Thalassoroseus pseudoceratinae: one gene and its partner. The protein of the gene in region 1 interacts with the protein of each later gene in a pairwise test. Links are inferred from orthologs where the notes say so. Each region holds a gene or a part of one and is shown on either strand. Other genes may lie near its edges. The genes, in order: yegS and G6R38_RS11250.

Region 1 (10,109 bases):
GGACCACGCTGCACGCCCAACGTTCACGCCGGCAAGGTTTACACACTTGGGGCTGAGGGCGATTTGTATTGTTTGAATGCCCAGACCGGGGAAGTGGTGTGGTCCAAGAATTTCCCGAACGAGTATCAAGCCAAAACGCCACTCTGGGGGTTCGCGGCTCATCCGTTGATCGACGGCCAAAAACTGATTTGCGTGGTTGGCGGCCGAGACGCTCATGCAGTGGCTTTCGACAAGGACACGGGACGAGAAATTTGGCGGGCCCTCAAAACCCCTCAAACCGGTTATGTTCCACCGTCCATAATTGACGCCGGCGGTGTTCGACAGTTGATCCTATTTCACCCATCGGCTGTTGCGTCTGTCGATCCGGAAACCGGAGAGCTTTACTGGTCGGTTCCATATGAAGCCACAAACGGTGCCGCGATCATGACCCCCGTCATCGAAGACAATCTGTTATTTGCCGGCAGTTTCTCGAACAACAACATTCTTATCGAGCTAGACGAAACCAAGCCCGCAGCGAAACCACTCTGGCGAGATCGGTCGAAAAAAGCGATTTCGCCAGTCAACGTGCAACCGTTCCTGGGAGACGGCACTCTATACGGTTTCGATCAGAACGGGTTGATGTACGGTGTGGAGTTGAAAACCGGCGATCGCCTGTGGCAATCCGGAGAGCCCGTCAACACAAAACGCCCCTCGAACTCGGCAACGGCATTCATCGTCAAGAATGCTGAGAAGTTCTGGATGTTCAATGAACACGGTGAACTTCTCATCGCAAAGCTCTCCCGCCAAGGCTACGAAGAAATCGACCGCGTCAAAGTCATCGAGCCAACCAACAACGCATTCGGACGAGACGTCGTATGGTGTCCACCAGCATGGGCCAACCGCAAAGTCTACCTTCGCAACGACAAAGAGTGCCTATGCCTCGACTTGGCCGAAAACTAGTCACGCAGGCAGGGTTGACGTAGCGTAACCCTGCCTGCGGTGTTCTTTGTGTAGAGTTGTCTCTACTTGCCGACTACCGATTACTTCTTTTGCTTGGCTTCAATCTTGAGCATTTCTTGGGCGTAGCGTTGGCCGAGTTTTTGCATGCTGGGGGTGTCGAAGTGCCAGCGGTCCATGGTTTTGAGACCTTTGGAACTGGCGAAGCCGGTGTGCGGGACGGTTGCGGGGAGTTCGGCGATTTGATCGTTAATCGGCGGGAGATTCTGAACTTGCCCGGCGACAAACGGAAGCTCTTCATTGCCGAGGTCGGTCCGAAGATCTGTGATCAAGGTTTCGAGTTTCTTCAGATAGCCTTCGGGGTTGCTGCCGTTGCCTTCACCTTGATGCCAAAGAATTCCTTTGAGCGTGCCGGTCTTCTGAGCTTCTTTCGCCCGCCGGACAGCTTCCTTGTAGAACTGTGTGCCCTTCGCCCATTGCTCAATCTTCGTTCCGCCTTTGGCATTCACAACGAGGCCAATGGTGGCGTCTTTCTTGGCCTTTGACATCATCTCAACAAACCCGTAACCCGGATTCATCTTCTGCATGCTCAGGGATTTGCGAATGGTGGAATAGCGATTGAACGGATTCTTGGCAGGCTCCCATTGATCGTCACCATTGAGCAGATAGCAACCGGCGATGGCTCCCGACTGCTCGTCACTGAACGGTGCTCGCCCGGCCATGTTGGATTGACCAATCAACAGATAGACATGGAGCTTTTCTTTCGGTCCGCTGTAGGAACTTGCACTTTCGTCCTCTGCGACGAGGTTCGTGACATGCAAGCACAGTAATGCTGTCAGTGTGAGGACCGAAACACCTTTGAGGAATCGCATGGGAGGACTTTCTAAAGCAGTTAACTCGTGATCGTAGCGGGTTCTGGGACTTCGCCGTATTTTAACTCACCGGCGAGGAAAGTCGCGACGGTGTCGAACGTGCCGCCGGGTTGCCAGTTGAACAACACGAGATCCGCACGGGAACCACGGCGGAGACGACATTCTTCATAGCCGAGCAGCAGGGCGGGGTTGCGGCTGGTCATGTCGATGGCTTGACCGAGAGTGAGTGGAGCCATCTTCATCGCGGTGGCAACGCAGTGATCAGTTTCCTGTCCCGAACCGGCAAGATACTGCCGTTGACCGGCGACCACGAGCCGTCCGTCTTCCAAGACTTCCATCGCCACGGCACCTTCCTCGTACACTCCCGGCGGACAACCGGCGAGCCCGGACGCGTCACAAGTGATGATCGTCCGATCAACGCCCTTAGCCGTAATGATCGACCGCACCACGCTGGCGGGAAGGTGGTGTCCATCGGTGATAATCCCCGCCCACAAGCGAGAATCTCCAAGTTGCTCCCAAAGGTAGTTCGGGTGTCGTCGCAGTGTGCCGTGGGCACCGTTGCCGAGATGCGTGCTCATCGTGGCCCCGGCATCGACGGCGGCTTCGATCTGCTCGGGAGTGGCACCGGTGTGACCGATCGAAATAACCACACTCGATTCCACCGCTTGTCGAATGAACGGGACGATGTTCTCTTGATCCGGCGCGACCGTCACCAATCGAATCCGGTTACCGGAGGCCTTCTGCCACTCCGTGAACTCGTCCCAATCGGCGGGGCGGACGTGCTCGAGTGGATGCGCACCGCGAGGACCATCTTCGGCGGCAATGTAGGGGCCTTCCAAATGGCAACCGGGCACCATGCGATCGACCCACTCGTGCCGATCACACGCTTCGGCGACTGCGGAAAATCCATCGCGGAGAGCTTCGAACGAGTTGGTAATCAACGTGGGACAAAGACGAGTCACCCCGTGAGCCAGATACTTCTCGACCACCAAACAAACGTCGTCCGCGGACAAATTCTCCTGGCTGAACCACGTGCCGGAGTGTCCGTTGATCTGCAAATCGAACAAACCCGGCGCGATCCATGGCCAATCGGCGGTGGAGTCATCCGGCCACACCGGATCGACGCGTCGAATGCGTCCAGCGTTCAAGGTGACTCGAATCGGTTCACCGTTCTGATAATGCCGACCGAAAACCTGCATAAGAAATCTCTATTCAATGTCGAAATAGTGTTCGTGTTGATTCGGTTCTTGAGCGCATCTTCTTCGATATCAACAGGTTATTGTGAGTGATTCTGTTTGGTGATTGTTCCAACGAGATTTTTGGAAATCTCGGAGCGCAAGTTGCTTCTTGTCCTGGGAACCGAGAATTTTTACGTATCACCATAAAAGAAGGACACGAAACCGATGGCATTTCTGTACTGGGCGATTTTTGGATTGATTGCCGGCGCGTTGGGGAAATTATTGATGCCAGGCGATGATCCTGGTGGTTGTCTGGTGACGATTCTATTGGGAGTCGCTGGTGCATTTGTCGGTGGATTTATCGGCACGCGACTCGGATGGGGCACCGTGGATGGCTTCGACATCCGGAGCTTTGCCATGGCGATCGGCGGCACCATGCTGTTGCTGCTCGGATATCGAATTCTGAAGAAAACAGACTGATCGGGTTCACAATTCCGCTGGGAGTGCGAACGGTCGATCAGTCCCCTGCGAGTCGGTGGGGTTGAAATCAGCGTCTGTTGATGTCTGATGCTACGATCGGCAGCCGACTCTTGCAAGCGTTGTCAGTTCGTGACTTGCAGGCGACGCAATTCTTTCGGCAACGGGAAATGAACATGTTCCTCACGGATCACTTCTTCCCGCATGGTCGCGTTGAACGTCTTCACAAGGTGATCGACGACTTCTTCTACGACGACCTCCGGCGCACTCGCCCCAGCGGAAATCAGCACCGTGTTAATGCCTTCAAACCACTCCGGCCGGAGTTCGCTGGCGGTGTCGATGAGGTACGACGGTTTCCCGACAGCTTCGCCGATTTCTTTCAAGCGGCGACTGTTCGAGCTGTTTTGGCTTCCCAAAACTAGGACCAAATCCGCCTGGGGAGCCAGTTGGGAGATGGCGTCTTGCCGGTTGGTGGTCGCATAGCAAATATCGCCTTTCGGGGGCGATTCGATGTGCGGATACCGCTCGACCAACGCATCGATCACCGCACCGGCTTCGGTCACGCTCAGCGTCGTTTGCGTGAGATACGCAAGTTTGTCGTCTGGGCCAAATGGAAGTTCCGCGACCTCCTCCGGAGTTTCGACTAGCGTAATGCTCTCCGGAGCTTCGCCCATCGTGCCGATGACTTCGTCGTGGCCTTCATGACCGATCAGCAAGATGTGGTATCCGCCGCGCGCGTATCGGATGGCTTCCAAGTGGACTTTCGTCACGAGCGGACAAGTGGCGTCGATGGTCTGTAACTTCCGCTCACGAGATTGGTTGCGGATTTCCGGAGAAACGCCGTGGGCGCTGTAGAGCAGAATCGAACCTTCGGGAACTTCGCTGACATCGTTCACGAAGGTCACGCCTTGTTTCGTGAAGCGTTCGACCACATATTTGTTGTGCACAATTTCGTGGTAGACGTAAATCTCCGATCCAAACATGCGGATCGCTTCGTCGAGGCAGTCGATGGCCATGTTCACGCCGGCACAAAAGCCGCGTGGGTTCGCCAAGATGATTTCCATGAGAATTCCTCAATGGTTTCGAGGTTCGGTCCATCAGTGTAACCGCAGATGGCGGGAAGTTTAACGGCTTCACGGAGGAATTTGAGTGTACGTCTGAGGATTTTGAGTTTCGTTCCCGCTGCGATTTTCCGTTTGATAGCGAAATCCGATGCCACGTGTTCGTTCTAAAGGCCCTGAAATGGAGCCCGAATTGGTAGGTAACAGGGCAGGCGACGTGGTAGCAATTCAAACTCCAGATGTTTGTCTTCGCCCGGTTCACCGTCGAGGTTGAACTGCAAACCGTCGGGAGCTTCGACCGACAAGCGATCGGTTTGAAGGTAAATCAGGTGTTCGCTTTCAAAGTGCGTGGTCATTTCCTTGAGTTCTGCCAGCACTTCGAAATACTGCATCAGCGGAAAATCTTTGACGATGGTCACGTCGAGTAAACCGTCGTCGATGATGGCTTTGGGTGCGAGTTTGTAGCCACCGCCGGATTGTCGGCCGTTGCCGACGGTGATCGCGAGGGCCTCACCGGACCATTGGAAATCATCAGCGGTCACATGGATCGTGCGTGGTTGAATGTTGGCCGCCTGCGTGACCCCCGTGACGAAGTACGCAAACCCGCCGAGCAATTGCTTCAGTTCCGGTGCCGTTTCCGCCGTGATCTCCGCACCATACCCACAACTGACCATATTAATGAAGTGCTGATCGTTGACCTTGCCGACGTCGATCGCCTTCCGTGGGGCTTTGTCGAGCATTTCGATGGCCACATCCGGATTGTTCGCCGGAATCCCACAAGCGGTGGCGAAATCGTTGGCCGTGCCATAAGGGATGAGTGCAAACGCGGCTTGGATGTCTTCCGCACTGAGCATGCCCTGAGCGACCTCATTGGCGGTTCCATCCCCGCCGACCGCGACGATGGCATCCCAATTGGATTGGCAACGATCTTTTGCCAGCGTGAAGGCATCTCCAGCTTGCTTCGTGAAGTTGACTTCGATCCGACGATTTTGCGACTTCAGTAAATCGATGACGCGAATGAGTTCCGCATCATCCCGACACTTTCCATTGACGATCAAACACAGCGAACGATGAGACAGTTCCGGTGTGGACATGGGTGTGGCTTAATCCGCAGGGGGTTGAAGTTCACTGAGTGATGTTTTGGCTTGCAGGACAACATCGTTCTGCATGCCGCGAACTTGCAGACGAATTGTTGGGTCTGCGGTCTGCCAGTCAATGTGAATCGTGCCAAAGTTTTCCGGATTGTACACTACACCAACACGGTGTTCGTTCAATTCGTTCCGCCATTTGCTGGGCTGGTTCAAACTGCTCGAGGTCACATCATAGATGGGATATCCAACGACCTCGGCCGGTAGTCGGGAAATTTCCGCGTGATGCCGGTCTCCACTGACGAAGATAACACCGTTCGCTTTCGTCTTCCGAATCAGATCGAATAACCGCTGACGTTCGTGGGGCATGAGTCCCCATTTTTCCCAGCCGTGTTGGTCCGCCACGACTTGAATGCTGGACGCAATGATTCGCACCTTGGCGGGTTTTTTCAGCTCCGCTTCCAACCACTTCCATTGCGTCTCACCGAGCATGGTCGCATCGGCATTGGTGTTTGGTAGATACACGCCGTGCTCGCCCGAACCCGGTTCGGTTTGCCAGCGTTTGGGGATGAGTGGGCTGCGAAAGTAGCGGGTGTCCAGAAGCAACACCTGCACGCGTTTGTCTTCCGGGCCGAACATCTTCGCCAGATACACTCCTTCGCGTTTGCGTCTTGGGGAGTCGGCGGGTTCTTCGAAGAAGTCGAGGAAGATTCTCTGCGATTCTACCTTTTTGGGGTATTCGCTGCCCGCGTCGTTTTCGCCGTAATCGTGGTCGTCCCATGTCGCCAAGATCGGCACACTCGACTTGAGTTTCTGATACCCCGATTGAGCCCCGAGCTTGGCCCACTTCGCTTTCAACGCGGCCATGTCCCGTGTGTCACCGTAGATGTTGTCACCGATGAACAGAAACAATTGTGGATTGCTGACCTGAATGCCGTTCCAAATCGGTTGGGGGTTTTCTTGCTTCGCACAGGACCCAAATGCGATTCGGCTCAGCGGTGCATCGTCAGCCCGAACGACCTCGCTCACCGAGATGAGATTCAGCAGCACCAACAGTGCTGGAAGAAACAGTACACGAACAATCATCAGGTAGGTTCCTTGGCTGGAGCCGGGACGGCACGGGGCGGGCGCGGACCGTGAAATTGATAATATGTGCATGCCAACCGACCGTTGTACAACTTCCGTCGCCGGTCGGCTTTTCGATTGATCAATTGCTCAAACTTCGGGTTCGATGCCAACACGTAGAAGGACCATGTCGGCAGCGATTCAAACACCTTGGGCATTTGGCGGTATGTCGCTTCGGCTTGGCGTTGGGAACTCGAGCGTTCGCCGTAGGGTGGGTTGGTGATGATGCACCCGTATTCTCTCGAGGTTTGCAGTTCGGCAAACGGTTTGCGTTCGAAGTGAATGGCGTCTTCGATTCCGGCGGCTGCAGCGTGAGTGCGAGCCAACTGAATTGCTCGTGTGTCGATGTCGGTGGCCAAAATCGGATGGGCCAACTTTTCGACTTCCTGAGATTTCGCGTCCTCGCGAACGTCTGTCCAAATCTCGGATGCGATTTGCGGCCAGGTTTCGCAGGCAAATTCCCGATGCATTCCCGGAGCACGATTCAACCCGATCATCGCGGCTTCAATGGCGATCGTGCCGGAACCGCAAAACGGGTCGATCAGCGGTCGCTCACGGTTCCAGAAACTCAATTGCACCAACGCAGCTGCCAACGTTTCTTTCAACGGAGCACTTCCGACCAAAGTTCGGTATCCACGTTTGTGCAAGCTGGGACCGGTGGTGTTGATCGCCAACGTCACTTTGTCTTTGAGGATCGATACATCAATTTCGTAGGCCGGTCCGGTTTCATCGAACCAATTGCCTCCGAAGCGACGTTGCAATGATTCGACAATCGACTTCTTGACCATGGATTGAATCGTCGGCGTATGATGCAACTGTGACCGGACGCTTTTCGCTCGCACCGGAAACGCCGCCGTCTTGCCCAGAATGTTCGGCCAATCTTGCAGCGTGGTGATTTCGAATAGCGTGTCGAAGTCGTCCGCGTGGAACTCGGCGATCTTCCACAAGACGCGGTCGGCACTTCGCAACCACACATTCGATCGGCAAACCGCCGACCAATCGCCCTGGAATTGCACGCGACCATCGCTGGTGGTTTGCTCGGTGTACCCCAGGGCAGCCAACTCACGTCCGACAACGGATTCCAAACCGAACGGCATAGTGGCGATAAGGTCAAGTTGGGGGGCGGAATCGGTCATGGATCTCTAGGGGCGGAAGGAGTGTGTTTCTCAACGGTCATAACAAATTGCCAGACGCGAATCGAGACGCAGCCCGATTTGCCGATGAGAAACAGTTCTCGTTGATGCGTTGGTGGAAGTTTCAACCGCGAAACGGTTAGGATGACACACGTTGCTCCCAACCTGAACTGACGATCCGGGAATTTGCGACCTCCACACTCGCAAACGTGCATTGATTGCTCTGGAATTCGTCGATTCAGCGTGGTTGGATCGCTCGTCTTCCTGATGGATTTTTTGGAGTATGACCAATGACCCAACATCCCCGACTCGATCGACGTGAATTTCTCGCCTCAACGGCCGCCGGGTTGACGCTTCCGTTAGCGGCACCCGCGATTCTCCAGTCGGCGGCTCCGAATGGGCGGGTCCGGTTGGCCGCCGTTGGTGTGGGCGGGAAGGGGTGGTCGGATCTCAACGGAGCGGCGGCGTTCTGTGATGTTGTTGCGTTCTGCGATGTCGACACGAACACAACGCGTCGCGGGGGATTTGCCAAAGCAGTCGAGAAATGGCCGAAAGCCCGACGCTACAGCGATTGGCGGAAGCTCTTCGACAAAGAAGCCGGCAACATCGACGCCGTCACCGTCAGCACACCTGATCACATGCACGCCCCCATCACGATGACGGCGTTGCAGCATGGCATCGCGACGTACACACAGAAACCGCTCACGCGAACCATTCACGAGGCCCGCGCTCTGACGAATGCGGCGGCGGAGGCAGGCGTCTCAACCCAAATGGGGAACCAGAACCACAGTGGTTCCGGTTATCGTACGCTGGCCCATTGGGTGCAAGGTGGCGTGCTTGGGAAAGTGAAGGTCGCCCATACATGGTCCAACCGACCAGTTTGGCCGCAGGGCATCGATCGCCCCCAAGGTTCGGACCCTGTGCCAAAAGGGTTGGATTGGGATGCCTGGTTGGGAGTGGCTCCCGAACGGCCTTATGTGAAGAATGTCTACCATCCGTTCAAATGGCGAGGTTGGTACGACTTCGGTGCGGGGGCATTGGGAGATATGGGGTGTCATATCATCGATCCGGTCGTGTGGTCACTCGGACTGGGACCGGCACTCTCGGTTCAGTATGACGGGCCGACTCCAAACGCGGAAACCTTCCCAAAGGAAGAAACCATCCGTTACCGCTTCGGTGGCACACGCCACACCGCCGAAGACACCTTCGAAATGACTTGGTACGATGGCGGTCGACTACCTAGCATTGAAGGTTCTCACTTGCCGCCAGGTACCAAGTTGCCATCAAACGGCGTGTTGATGATCGGTGAAGACCGGACGCTCTTGTGCCCGCATGGTGGAACTCCGCAGGTCTACTCCGCCGCACCAGTGAGCCTCCAGGAGATCCCTGGATTGAATCACTACGAAGAATGGGTCAACGGCATTAAAACCGGCAGCACCCCCAACAGCAGTTTCGACTATGCAGGCCCCCTCACCGAGACCGTGCTGCTCGGAGTCGTGGCTTCGCGTGTCGGTTCCCAGGAACTGAAATGGGACTCCCAAGAACTCCGCTTCATCAACTCCGATGAGGCAAACAGCTACGTCAAACAAGACTATCGCGAAGGCTGGCAAGTCAAAGGACTATAGAACTAACTGTGAAAGCTCAGGTGATTAAGCATTGCGCTGAAAACCTGAGCTGTCACATGACGAATGGTCTGAGTCTTCTGAGTCGAGTCGGTATGAGGGTTCCTATTCGGGAATGACAACCTCCAGATTGTTTTTCCCGGTGGTGATCTCTTTTGTGAGGTTGGACATGGACAGGTCTTGATACTTTCGCGGTACGGGAAATTCATCCGGTTTCTGTGATGGGCTTCCCGGCGGTAACTGCTTTGGCTCTGGTGGTGTCAAGGTCACGGTGTAGATGCCGGTTTTCGGCGGCGTCGCCAATACGAAACGTCCGGTGTCGTCGATTGGGATCGAACTAGACATTGGTCTGCATGAAATCGGATGTCTTTGGGAAGTCACCGGTTCATGGAAACCGATTTCTCGCTACTTCCATTCCCAAATGTCTTGTTCGTCGAGCTTCGTTGTTGTGATGGGCTGATTCGATTGCAACCATTTTCGAGACTTGGCATTGTCTTTAAGGTAAGCGTTCCAGAAGTGAAGACTAATTTGCTGAATGGCGGGGTGATGTTCGGGGTGTTGTCGTCGACGGAGCAAACGTCCGCCTTCGCCGAAAGCCGAGTGTTCCGCGTCGTGGA
Region 2 (10,197 bases), on another replicon or contig:
GATCAAGGTTGGGACATGCACGGGGGGGTGTTCAACAATCTACCGAAGAAGTGCAAGCAAGTCGACAGACCGATCGCCGCTCTGATCACCGATCTCAAACAGCGTGGACTACTGGACGAAACCTTAATCGTCTGGAGTGCCGAGTTCGGTCGCACTCCGATGGCTCAAGGAGACCGTGCGTCCGTCGGTCGCGATCATCACAAAGATGCTTACACCGTTTGGATGGCGGGTGGCGGTGTCAAAGGTGGAGTGAGTTACGGCCAGACCGACGAACTCGGCTACTCGGTCGCCAATAACCCGGTTAACGTGCATGACTTCAATGCCACAATTTTGCATCTACTTGGATTGAATCACGAACGTTTGACGTTCCGCTTCCAAGGACGCCAGTTTCGACTCACCGATGTCCATGGGCATGTCGTGCAAGACCTGTTGGCCTGAGTCCGCGCACCTCGCCAGAGTTGGTTGCCAAACCCACTCGAAACTTGAGGTGCATCATGGAAGAAAATCGACGACCGGAACGTCAAGACGTGAATTTCGACACGAAGTCGGCCCCCCTCATTCTTACGCAACTGAAGAACTTGGAGCAGTTGATCGCCAAGCGAAATGACGATTTTGACGATTCCGCGATGCGACTGCATTTGCTCGAAGATAAAGTCGATCGCATCCTCGACATTGTCGAAGGTTCGGACTCGCCACCGTTACTGACTTCGATCAACTCCTTGGAGAAGGACGTCGGGCAACTTCGGGAGTCGGTCGGTTGGCTTCGCCGAATCGTTTACAGCGTGACGGCGTTCTTGTTGGTAACGCTTCTCGAAATTTTTCGTGAGACACTCATTCTGGCTCATTGAATCGGCATCAAACCGGCGACTGATCTTTCTTCAGCATCCGGCTGACTTCCGACAACGCCGGATCATCTTCGATTTGGGTCAGAATCCGATAGCGGCCGAGATCACTTTCATCGACCGTCGTTAGCAACTCGTTTCGTCCTAGAGCGTATGCCCGGTGGATGAACCAATCGCGGATTAACGAATTTATCGCATAGCCACCCAATGCGAGGAGCAAATACAACCACCAACTTTGCAAACTCTCGACGCGGACACCGGCAATATCCGTGAACCATCGCAACTCGATGCTAACAATCACAGCGAGAATCGCCAGACGAACGACCCACGTCAGAAAGCCACCGGCTTCTTCAAGTCGTTGATTGATTGCCAAAAGATGCCCGTACAGTTCCTCATGAGACTTCTTCAAACGACTTCCCGACAGCGGACGATCGATTTCCAATTCACCATCGGCTCGCCGAACCAGAAATTCTTCCCCCTCGTGGACGAAGTCTTCCAGACGCAAAGTGAGATCGGAAATTCGTTTCTCTTCGAGGGTTTGCGATTTCGCCTCGACCGTTTCGGTCATATGCGATCAATCCATGTCTAACGAGGAAAACGAGAGTTGATCACCAAACGCCCTTGGGACCAACTCTCGTTCATTAGACCGACCGACAGACAAATTGTCCAGATTTTCGTCTGGGGAACTCCGTCGGCAACCGTCGCGGTGGCTAACTTAGACCGATTTCATTCGTCCGGTGATTTCCTCGACCACGCGATCCGCCGGGATGCGTTCTTGCTCGAGAGAATCGCGATCTCGGATCGTCACGGTGCCATCGTCTAACGTGTCGCCATCAATTGTAATGCAGTACGGTGTACCGATTTCGTCTTGCCGGCGGTATCGACGACCGATCGCACCTTGTTGGTCGTATTGGCAAACGATGCCGGCTTTCTTGAGTTCGTGATAGACCTCCGCCGCCTTCTCTGGCATTCCGTTTTTCTTGATGAGCGGAAAGACGGCGGCTTTGATCGGCGCGAGATGTGGATGGAATTGCATCACCGTGCGTTTTTCCATTTTGCCTTTGTCGTTGGGTTGCTCGTCCTCGCGATAGGCTTCACAGATGAACGCCAACGTCGCCCGATCCGCCCCCGCTGCCGGTTCGATCACGTGCGGAATGAACCGCTCGCGGCTTTGATCGTCGAAGTACTGCATGTCTTTGCCACTGCCCCGGTATTTGGGTTGGCCGTGCTCGTTTTTCTCAACGACCAGTTCCCCGGCCTCGTTCTTGACGAGTTTGCCTTCCATATGCGACCGCAAATCAAAATCACCGCGATGCGCAATTCCTTCCAACTCGCCATACTCTCCGGGTGACAAGAACGGAAACGCATATTCGACATCGGCTGTGCCCACAGAGTAGTGAGCCAACTCTTCTTCGGTGTGGTCACGGAGGATGAGGTTTTCTTTCGAAAGCCCCAAATCGACATACCATTGATACCGTCGATCCCGCCAGTATTCGTACCATTTCCGCGACTCATCGGGTCGGCAGAAGAATTCCATTTCCATCTGTTCGAATTCCCGGGAGCGGAACGTGAAGTTTCGCGGGGTGATTTCGTTGCGGAAACTCTTGCCGATCTGTGCAATACCGAAAGGCACTTTAACCCGGGTGGTGTCCATGACGTTCTTGAAGTTGACGAACATACCCTGTGCGGTTTCCGGTCGCAGGTACGCTTTATCTTCATCACCACCGAGTGCGCCGATGGTCGTCTCGAACATCAGTTTGAAGTCGCGTGGTTCGGTAAGGGTGCCAACTTTCGTCGCATCGGGAGCCAGAATATTCGCCAAACTATCGGCATCCCAAATGGGCCGAAGTTCCGGGTAAGGCGTGGATGGTGTTGTCGCGAGCGATGTTCCAGCACTGATTGATTCCGCCAGACCACCATGCTCGCCGGTACCGAATTCGATTCTCTCGACGTCTTTGGTTCGCAATCCGAAGAATTTCAGAGCGTTTCGCGTGACCTGAGCGAGACCTTCATCGGATGAAAGGCTCGTTGACACAAAAACTCGTTTGCCTTGGTAACTCGCCCAGCGTCCTTGCAGATGGTCAAAGCGGTATCGTTTCTTCGATTCCCGGCAGTCCACCATTTTGTCGACAAACAGATCGTAGTGACCGGAAACCTTCCAAACATGGGGGTGCATGATTTGGCTGCACTCGACGGCATTCATTTGGAAGGGCGACGGGGCACCTTCGGGAGTGGCCAACTCATTGTGGTTGGTGATCATGTCCCGATACCAGGCTTCCCGCACGTTCCGCTTGAGTTCCGTGCCCAGCGGGCCGTAGTCCCAAAATCCCTGGAGTCCGCCGTAAATGTCGGAGGATTGAAAGACAAAACCCCGGCGTTTGCACAAAGCTACGATCTCGTCCATGGACTTCGCCATCGGAAGCACTTTCTTACTGAATTCAACTGTGGGTATTAAACGAATTTGCGAGTGATCACGTGTCGGTCAGACAACACTCACACGGCCCATGTTCGGATCATATTCCGGTACGACGGGCACTCGATCGACTTCGCAGACGGTTTCGATGTCAGCCTCGAAGCCAAGACGCTGTAAATTTCGTCCACCGATGCTATCGCAGACGGCCTCGTGGAGTTGACCCGCAACCATGCGGTAGCAATCGATTGCGATGCGAGCCGCGTCGGTTCGCTCGAGGCTCTGACCGATTGTGTTGTAGCTTTCGGTGCAAGCGTTCGCAATCGCACCGGCACAAAGAACATCTTCCCGCGTGACCTGCCCGTCGGTTCCGGCACAGGCGATTTGAATGGATCGACCCGAGTCCACCGCAAACAGACTGACCGCCGCTAAATTCACGAACGATCCGACAACGATTCGGTCGGCGGATTTCGATTTCGCGAGGGCTTTGGTTCCGTTGGTTGTCGTGAAGACAATCGTTTTTCCGCTCACGTTTTTGGCGGTGTAATCAGACGGTGAGTTGCCAAAATCGAAGCCTTCGATTTTCACGCCCTTCCGTTCTCCACCGAGAATGACAGCGGTTTCCGAAGACAACTTCGCCGCGACTTCTCGAGCATGATCGACGGATTCACACGGAACGATCGTCTCCGCTCCGGCCGCTAACGCGGTGGTCATCGTCGTGGACGCACGGAGCAAATCGACCATGATTGCCACGCAGCCATGGAGTTTCTCGTTGGTGAGTGTGATCGGCAGAAAATGGACGTCGATATGCACGGAACCGCAAAGCCTTTGGTGAGAAAACTCGCTGACGGATGGAGTTCAAGGAGACTAGATCACGTCGAGATTTTGTGACAGAGCCGGTACTACCGATTCACTCGGATGTCGTTGTCCGCGAACGCAACGCCTGAGCAACACGCGTACTAGTAACGACAAATTCGACTCGCACCGTTGAGGTTTTTGCTCCATACCGTTCGGCCGGTGGGAGTGACTTCGATCACGCCATCGGACGAGGAAATGAGCGTGTTGCCATTGGAGAGACGTTGGGCATCGAGCGGGTTCTTGATATTCTCGTGCGACCACACCATTTTGCCGCTGGCGTCGTATTCGGCGACCCGTTTCGATGTCGCTTCGGTGACTAGGACATGGCGATTGGGCAGCATGTGGGCAGATCGCGGTTTGCCGAGATCTTTCAACTCCCAGACGGGATCGCCTTCTTGATTGACTTCGACGACTTTTTGGGCTTGGTAGAGAGTGATCAATGTGTGACCATTCGGAAGCCGTTGAGCATCCATCGGCGTGCCGGATTTCGTAATTTCCCACGCCTTGGATTTGTCGGGCCGATATTCGATGATCTTGCCTGTGTTGTAGCAAGAAATGAGCGTGTTGCCGTTCGATAGCCGTTGCACACTGAACGGTCGGCCTGGGATATTCTTGATGCTCCAAATTTCCTCGCCATCTTGGTTGTATTCGGAAATTGCTTGCTGCGTGTAGAAACAGATGACCCGGTGCCCTTCTGGGGTCCCGTCGCAATCCCAGGGACCGTTCACCTTTTCGAGTTTCCACGTCTGTTCGCCACGCTCATCGAGTTCAACGACTTCTTTCCGCCCGTAGTAGCAGATGAGGGTTCGTCCTAGTTCGACATCACCCTCAAGAATGGGCAGATTCAAAGGGGAGTTGGCGCCGTTTTCACTGACCCAGGTTCGCCACTCGTTCGCGGCTTGTTGCCGGGCAGCGGGCTCATCATAGGGAGTGAACTGAAACCGTTGGCCCGTTGCCGATCGCAATGTTTGAGCGGCTTGAAGACGGACCGTCAATTCATTGGCATCGAGCAACTCCACGAACGTGTTCAACGTGTCTCGTTGACCGTGATTGAGCAATGCCCGAGCGGCTACGAGTCGCAATTCGTTGTCTGGTCGATCCAGCAATGGCAGGAAATCCGTTGCGGCTTCCGGGCCAAGGACTCGGTCCAACGCTCCAACTGCCGCAATCGCCATCGAGGAATGTTCGCTCGCCAGCAATTCGCGGAGCCAATCGGCATCGTCCACAGTCGCCGAGGCGGAAAGTGCCTGCCGTCCCGCACGTCGAACGGAATCCGTCTGCGCCAACCGCAACGAAGTTGCCACCGGTTTGGCTAAACCCGTGAGTTTTCGGTTCTTGATCAAACTAAAAACAGCGAACAGAATTCGATCTGTTCGCGTTCGATTTTGTTTCAGAATTTGCCGGGATCGCCAGCGAATTTCCGGGTCGGGACTTTCGCAGGCCTCCATCAAGACTTCAGGGCAGCATGCGGGAATGGTCAGCAACTCGCGGGTGGCCGCTTCGCGTTGAAAGAATTCCGCATCCCCGAGTTGCTCCGTCAATTTGCGGAGATGGGCGATGGTTTGCTCGGTCGGATGAAGACTTTCCAAGAATTCCTGCAATGCGACTTCGTCGTCTCGAATATCGTTTTCCGTCAGAATATCGACGTAGAAACTCTCATTGGACGCGAAAAGCCCTCCTCTGCAATTTCCCAGGGCCAGGACCATCCAACCGATGAGAATGAGAGGTCGACTCATGACGTAACCTGAAGTCCTGGGAAATCCGAGCAAGCGAAATTTACTGATGCATTGGTTGAGACCGTTTTACCATCTTTTGTGTCCGCGGAGGACGAAAAAACACTTTGTTTCCTGGCCTCCGCGAGACAAAACCGACTGCGATCAAATGCCGACTGATCTAGTTGCGGCCTTCGATCGGCACGTAATCGCGAACGGTTTCGCCGGTGTAGATTTGTCGCGGACGATAGATTCGGCTGCGGCCGTCGCGGAGTTCTTTCCAGTGTGCCAACCATCCTGGCAGACGACCGAGGGCGAACATGACTGTGAACATGTTGGTCGGAATGCCCATCGCTCGGTAGAGGATACCGCTGTAGAAATCGACGTTCGGGTAGAGTTTCCGTGAGATGAAGTACTCGTCGGTCAACGCGACTTCTTCCAACTGTTTGGCAATATCCAAGAGCGGATCGGTCCGCCCCATCTGTTCCAAAACGGCGTCGGCGGACTCCCGAAGGATGTTGGCCCGTGGATCAAAGTTCTTGTAGACGCGGTGACCGAAGCCCATCAGACGGAAATCGTCGTTTTTGTCTTTAGCTTTGCTGACCCACTTTTTGTAGTCGCCGCCGTCCTTTTGGATCATTTCCAGCATTTCCAAGACGGCTTGGTTCGCTCCGCCGTGCAGCGGACCGGATAGGGCGCTGATCCCGGCGGAGATCGATGCGAATAGGTCCGCCTGCGAACTCGCGACCATGCGAACGGTTGATGTGCTGCAGTTTTGTTCGTGGTCGGCATGCAGGATGAGTAGGCGATTCAACGCTTTGACGTGCTCGGTGGGAACTTCGTAGCTCTCCGCGGGGACCGAAAACATCATTCGCAGGAAGTTTTCGCAGAATGTCAGGTAATTCAGCGGATAGACAAACGGTTGTCCCACGGACTTCTTGTACGCATAGGCAGTGATCGTCTTGACCTTGGCCATGAGACGAATGATGTTCTGTTCACGCTCTTCGTCGACGACGGGGTAGTAGCTCGACAGGGAAGCCACCATCGAGGACAAGACGGCCATCGGGTGCGCATTGGGAGGATATCCTTCGAAGAATTTCTTCATATCCTCATGCAGCATACTATGATACGTCAACTCATGCCGGAAGTTGTCGAGTTCTTCCTGAGTGGGCAATTTGCCGTAGATCAGCAAATAACTTGTCTCAATGAAGGAGCTGTGGTCAGCGAGTTGCTCAATGGGATACCCGCGATAACGCAGGATTCCTTCTTCTCCGTTGATGAATGTAATTGCACTTTCGCAAGACCCGGTGTTGCCGAAGCCGGGGTCTAGGGTAATGGCGCCCGAATCTGAGCGGAGGCTGGTGATATCGATCCCGATTTCGCCTTCCAACCCGACCACGACGGGGAGTTCGTATTCTTTGCCATCAAGAATCACCTTGGCCGTGCTCATCACATTCGTCCTTCAGGGTCAGCGGATTCAATTGTCTTCGGTGGATGTTGATTCTAGCTGATTGGCGGACGGTTAGCACAATGTGTCCGGCCAATCGGAGTGTATTGTTGGGTTTTCCATCGATTTTCGCCACCCTACACGACGGAAAGTCCGTAGAGGCTGAAAATGATGGGAAATCGGCCTAATTTTCGCCCCACAGGGAATTCAGACGACTCCTCACAGATTGTGAACTTTCGGGTTTGGGAGCAGCGTCGGTATGTCCCTCGGGCGAATAGACGATCTCATCAAACGTCGAGCGGACCTCATCACTCACAAATGGGGTGAGCCGGCTGAATGATGGAGCGAAGAACTGGTTGCGTTGTCCCATGATTCGTTGAGGGTGACAAACAAACAGGTTATTTTTTCCGCGTGTCAATGCGACATAAAACAACCGCCGTTCTTCCTCGATCTGTTCCGGTGAACCGGTGGCCATTTCGGAGGGGATGCTGCCTTCGATCGCTTGCAACACGAATACGCTGTCCCACTCCAGTCCTTTTGCGGAGTGAATCGTGCTGAGCACGAGCCAATCGTCTTCATCAGGAGCGGCCGGATCACCCAGTTCGGCAGTTGACGATGGCGGATCCAACGTAACTTCCGCAAGGAAACTCGCTCGGTCCGCATACCGTGCCGCTAAAATCTCCAGTTGTTCCAAATCTCGCATTCGGACTGCGGCATGGTCGTGTGCATCTTCCAAGAGCGGTTTGTAGAACGTTCGCACTCGTTCCACCTGTGTCGCGACAGACGACTCCAACAAGGGGCCGGATGATAACTCATCCAAGAGTTTGACAAACGGTTCCCATTGGCCACGGGTGCTGGCGGGGGCTTTAAATTCTCTCCAGGCGGCGAAGGAACCGTTGGCGTCCCGTAGCGATTCCATCAACCGCCCTGCCCTCGCATTCCCAATGCCCGGCAACAAACACAGCACACGCGTGCCGGCCACGATATCCCGTGGGTTCTCCGCCAATCGCAAGTAGGCGAGCAAATCTTTGACGTGGGCTGATTCGATGAATTTCAATCCACCGTATTTGCGATAGGGAACGTTCCGCCGTGTGAGTTCCAATTCCAAACCTGCGCTGTGATACGAAGACCGGAACAGCACGGCTTGGTCCTGTAATCGCACACCTTCTTCGCGGGCATTGAGGACTTGCTCGATCACAAAACTGCTTTGCGATTCCTCATCGGCACATCGGATGACTTGCGGCCGAACTCCGTGTGTTCGTTCTGACCACAGCTTTTTCGCATGCCATTCTGTCGATTCCGTGATGACACGATTGGTGGCATCGAGAATTGGTTGCGTGCTGCGGTAATTCTGTTCGAGCGTCACGATGCTCGAATCGGGGAAGTCTTCCGGGAAATCCAAAATGTTGCGAACGGTGGCGGCTCGAAACGAGTAAATTGACTGCGAATCGTCACCAACGACGGTGAGACCGGTTCCGTCGGGAACGAGTCGTTTCAAAATCTGACTTTGCAGGACGTTGGTGTCTTGATATTCGTCGACATGCACCCGATCGAACAACCCACGAACGACTTCCGCACCTTGCGGATTTTCCAGTAACGCCAACCAGAACACCAACAGATCATCGTAATCCAGCACAACGTGCGACTCTTTTCGCTCCGTGTATGCGGTGAACAATCGCCCCAGGTTTGCTTCGTGGGAAAGGTGCGTCGGGAAATCTTCGGTCAACACAGTTTTCAACGGTGCCGAGCGATTCACGCAACGACTGTAGATCGCGAGACATGTTCCCTTGAGCGGGAAGCGGCGTTTGCCGTCGGACAAGTTTAAATCGGTCCGCACGACATTCATGAGGTCTTCGGCGTCGCCGCGATCGAGGATTGTGAACTCCGCACCGAGCCCAAGAACCTCGCCATATCGTCGCAGCAATCGCAAGGCGACCGAATGAAACGTTCCACCAAAGACGTTCGCGGATTCCCGACTCGTTTTCCCGACGGCTTGCAGGATGTCGTCCACACGTCGCAGCATCTCGGCGGCGGCTCGGCGACTGAACGTCAGAAGCAAAATTCGTCGGGGTGAAGTCCCTTGAAGAATCTGCCACGCGACTCGATGAGCGAGCGTCGTCGTTTTCCCGGTTCCGGCACCAGCCACAATCAACAACGGCGAATCCCCATGTCGGACCGCCTGTTGTTGAGCTTCATTAAGTTCTGCGAGCAATGCATCGGACGGAGTTTTCGACACTGTCATCAACAAGCCTGAGTCCAAGAATGGCCGACGAACACGGATTCAGACTCAGTTATAGCATGACGGTGCCAACCCGGTCGAACGAGTCCAACCAAACGACTCGGATTAGGATCGTAATTTCCGTCGGAGCTTGGTGAACAAGCTGCCGTATTTGCGAGTCTGTTTTGGCTGCGGTATCTCGTGCTCGGTGTGGGCAGCTTCGGCGAGTTGCTCCGCGATCGATTTTTGCTTGGGTTGCACCTCAGACTCAGACGCCTCGGTTTTGGACGTACCGAGTTTTTCGGCAAGTGTGTCTTCCAAGGCGGCTGCGAGTTGCTGGTCGACTTCACGGTTGCGTGGGCTGCCGTAGAGTTCCGCCTGAGTGCTCACGCAGGTGTCGAGAACTAAGGCCCCGATCTCGGTTTCCAAGTCGACTTCCGAATCCGAGTTGTGGAATTCTGCGATTTGCTCTTCTACCGATTGCAACACGTCGGCCGCGTTCGCCGGAGCGTTTTCGACGGGCTCCACCGTCTCCTGTGATTCGATTCCGTCGTTCAAAGCACTCTCGACCTGCGGGAGAATCGCGTCGATGGTGTCCAACGGATTGGAGTGCGAGACCGGTTGGTCTGGGGTTTCCGATGGACTCGGAACTTCGTCTTCGATCCACTCGACTGGCAAGGATGACTTGGCAAACGGCGATGGTTCTGCGG

Evidence for each region.
Region 2: the proteins of yegS (region 1) and G6R38_RS11250 interact in binary tests that used the Escherichia coli proteins (3 or more experiments, as listed by UniProt). The link is inferred for Thalassoroseus pseudoceratinae from one-to-one orthologs.

Annotation. Positions count from the first base shown.
Region 1 is NZ_JAALXT010000006.1:78,240-88,348, reverse strand. What follows is about bases 3,656-6,532. They hold yegS (lipid kinase YegS), read right to left. Parts: upstream 5,619-6,532; coding sequence 4,692-5,618; downstream 3,656-4,691. Other genes in these bases: G6R38_RS20905 (alkaline phosphatase D family protein), read right to left, coding at 5,628-6,532; ispH (4-hydroxy-3-methylbut-2-enyl diphosphate reductase), read right to left, coding at 3,656-4,527. In the rest of the region: G6R38_RS20935 (PQQ-binding-like beta-propeller repeat protein), read left to right, coding at 1-939; G6R38_RS20930 (sialate O-acetylesterase), read right to left, coding at 1,020-1,808; G6R38_RS20925 (N-acetylglucosamine-6-phosphate deacetylase), read right to left, coding at 1,829-3,007; G6R38_RS20920 (GlsB/YeaQ/YmgE family stress response membrane protein), read left to right, coding at 3,212-3,466; more of ispH, read right to left, coding at 3,589-3,655; more of G6R38_RS20905, read right to left, coding at 6,533-6,698; G6R38_RS20900 (THUMP domain-containing class I SAM-dependent RNA methyltransferase), read right to left, coding at 6,698-7,873; G6R38_RS20895 (Gfo/Idh/MocA family protein), read left to right, coding at 8,161-9,495; G6R38_RS20890 (hypothetical protein), read right to left, coding at 9,598-9,837; G6R38_RS20885 (alpha/beta hydrolase family protein), read right to left, coding at 9,898-10,109. UniProt on the Escherichia coli protein: In vitro phosphorylates phosphatidylglycerol but not diacylglycerol; the in vivo substrate is unknown.
Region 2 is NZ_JAALXT010000003.1:275,684-285,880, forward strand. Bases 5,139-8,103 are described here. They hold G6R38_RS11250 (citrate synthase), read right to left. Parts: upstream 7,273-8,103; coding sequence 6,004-7,272; downstream 5,139-6,003. Other genes in these bases: G6R38_RS11245 (HEAT repeat domain-containing protein), read right to left, coding at 5,139-5,846; G6R38_RS11255 (ATP-dependent helicase), read right to left, coding at 7,454-8,103. Outside these bases: G6R38_RS11220 (DUF1501 domain-containing protein), read left to right, coding at 1-438; G6R38_RS11225 (hypothetical protein), read left to right, coding at 495-848; G6R38_RS11230 (hypothetical protein), read right to left, coding at 856-1,410; G6R38_RS11235 (glycine--tRNA ligase), read right to left, coding at 1,558-3,258; G6R38_RS11240 (2-phosphosulfolactate phosphatase), read right to left, coding at 3,325-4,065; more of G6R38_RS11245, read right to left, coding at 4,212-5,138; more of G6R38_RS11255, read right to left, coding at 8,104-9,511; G6R38_RS11260 (ExeA family protein), read right to left, coding at 9,614-10,197.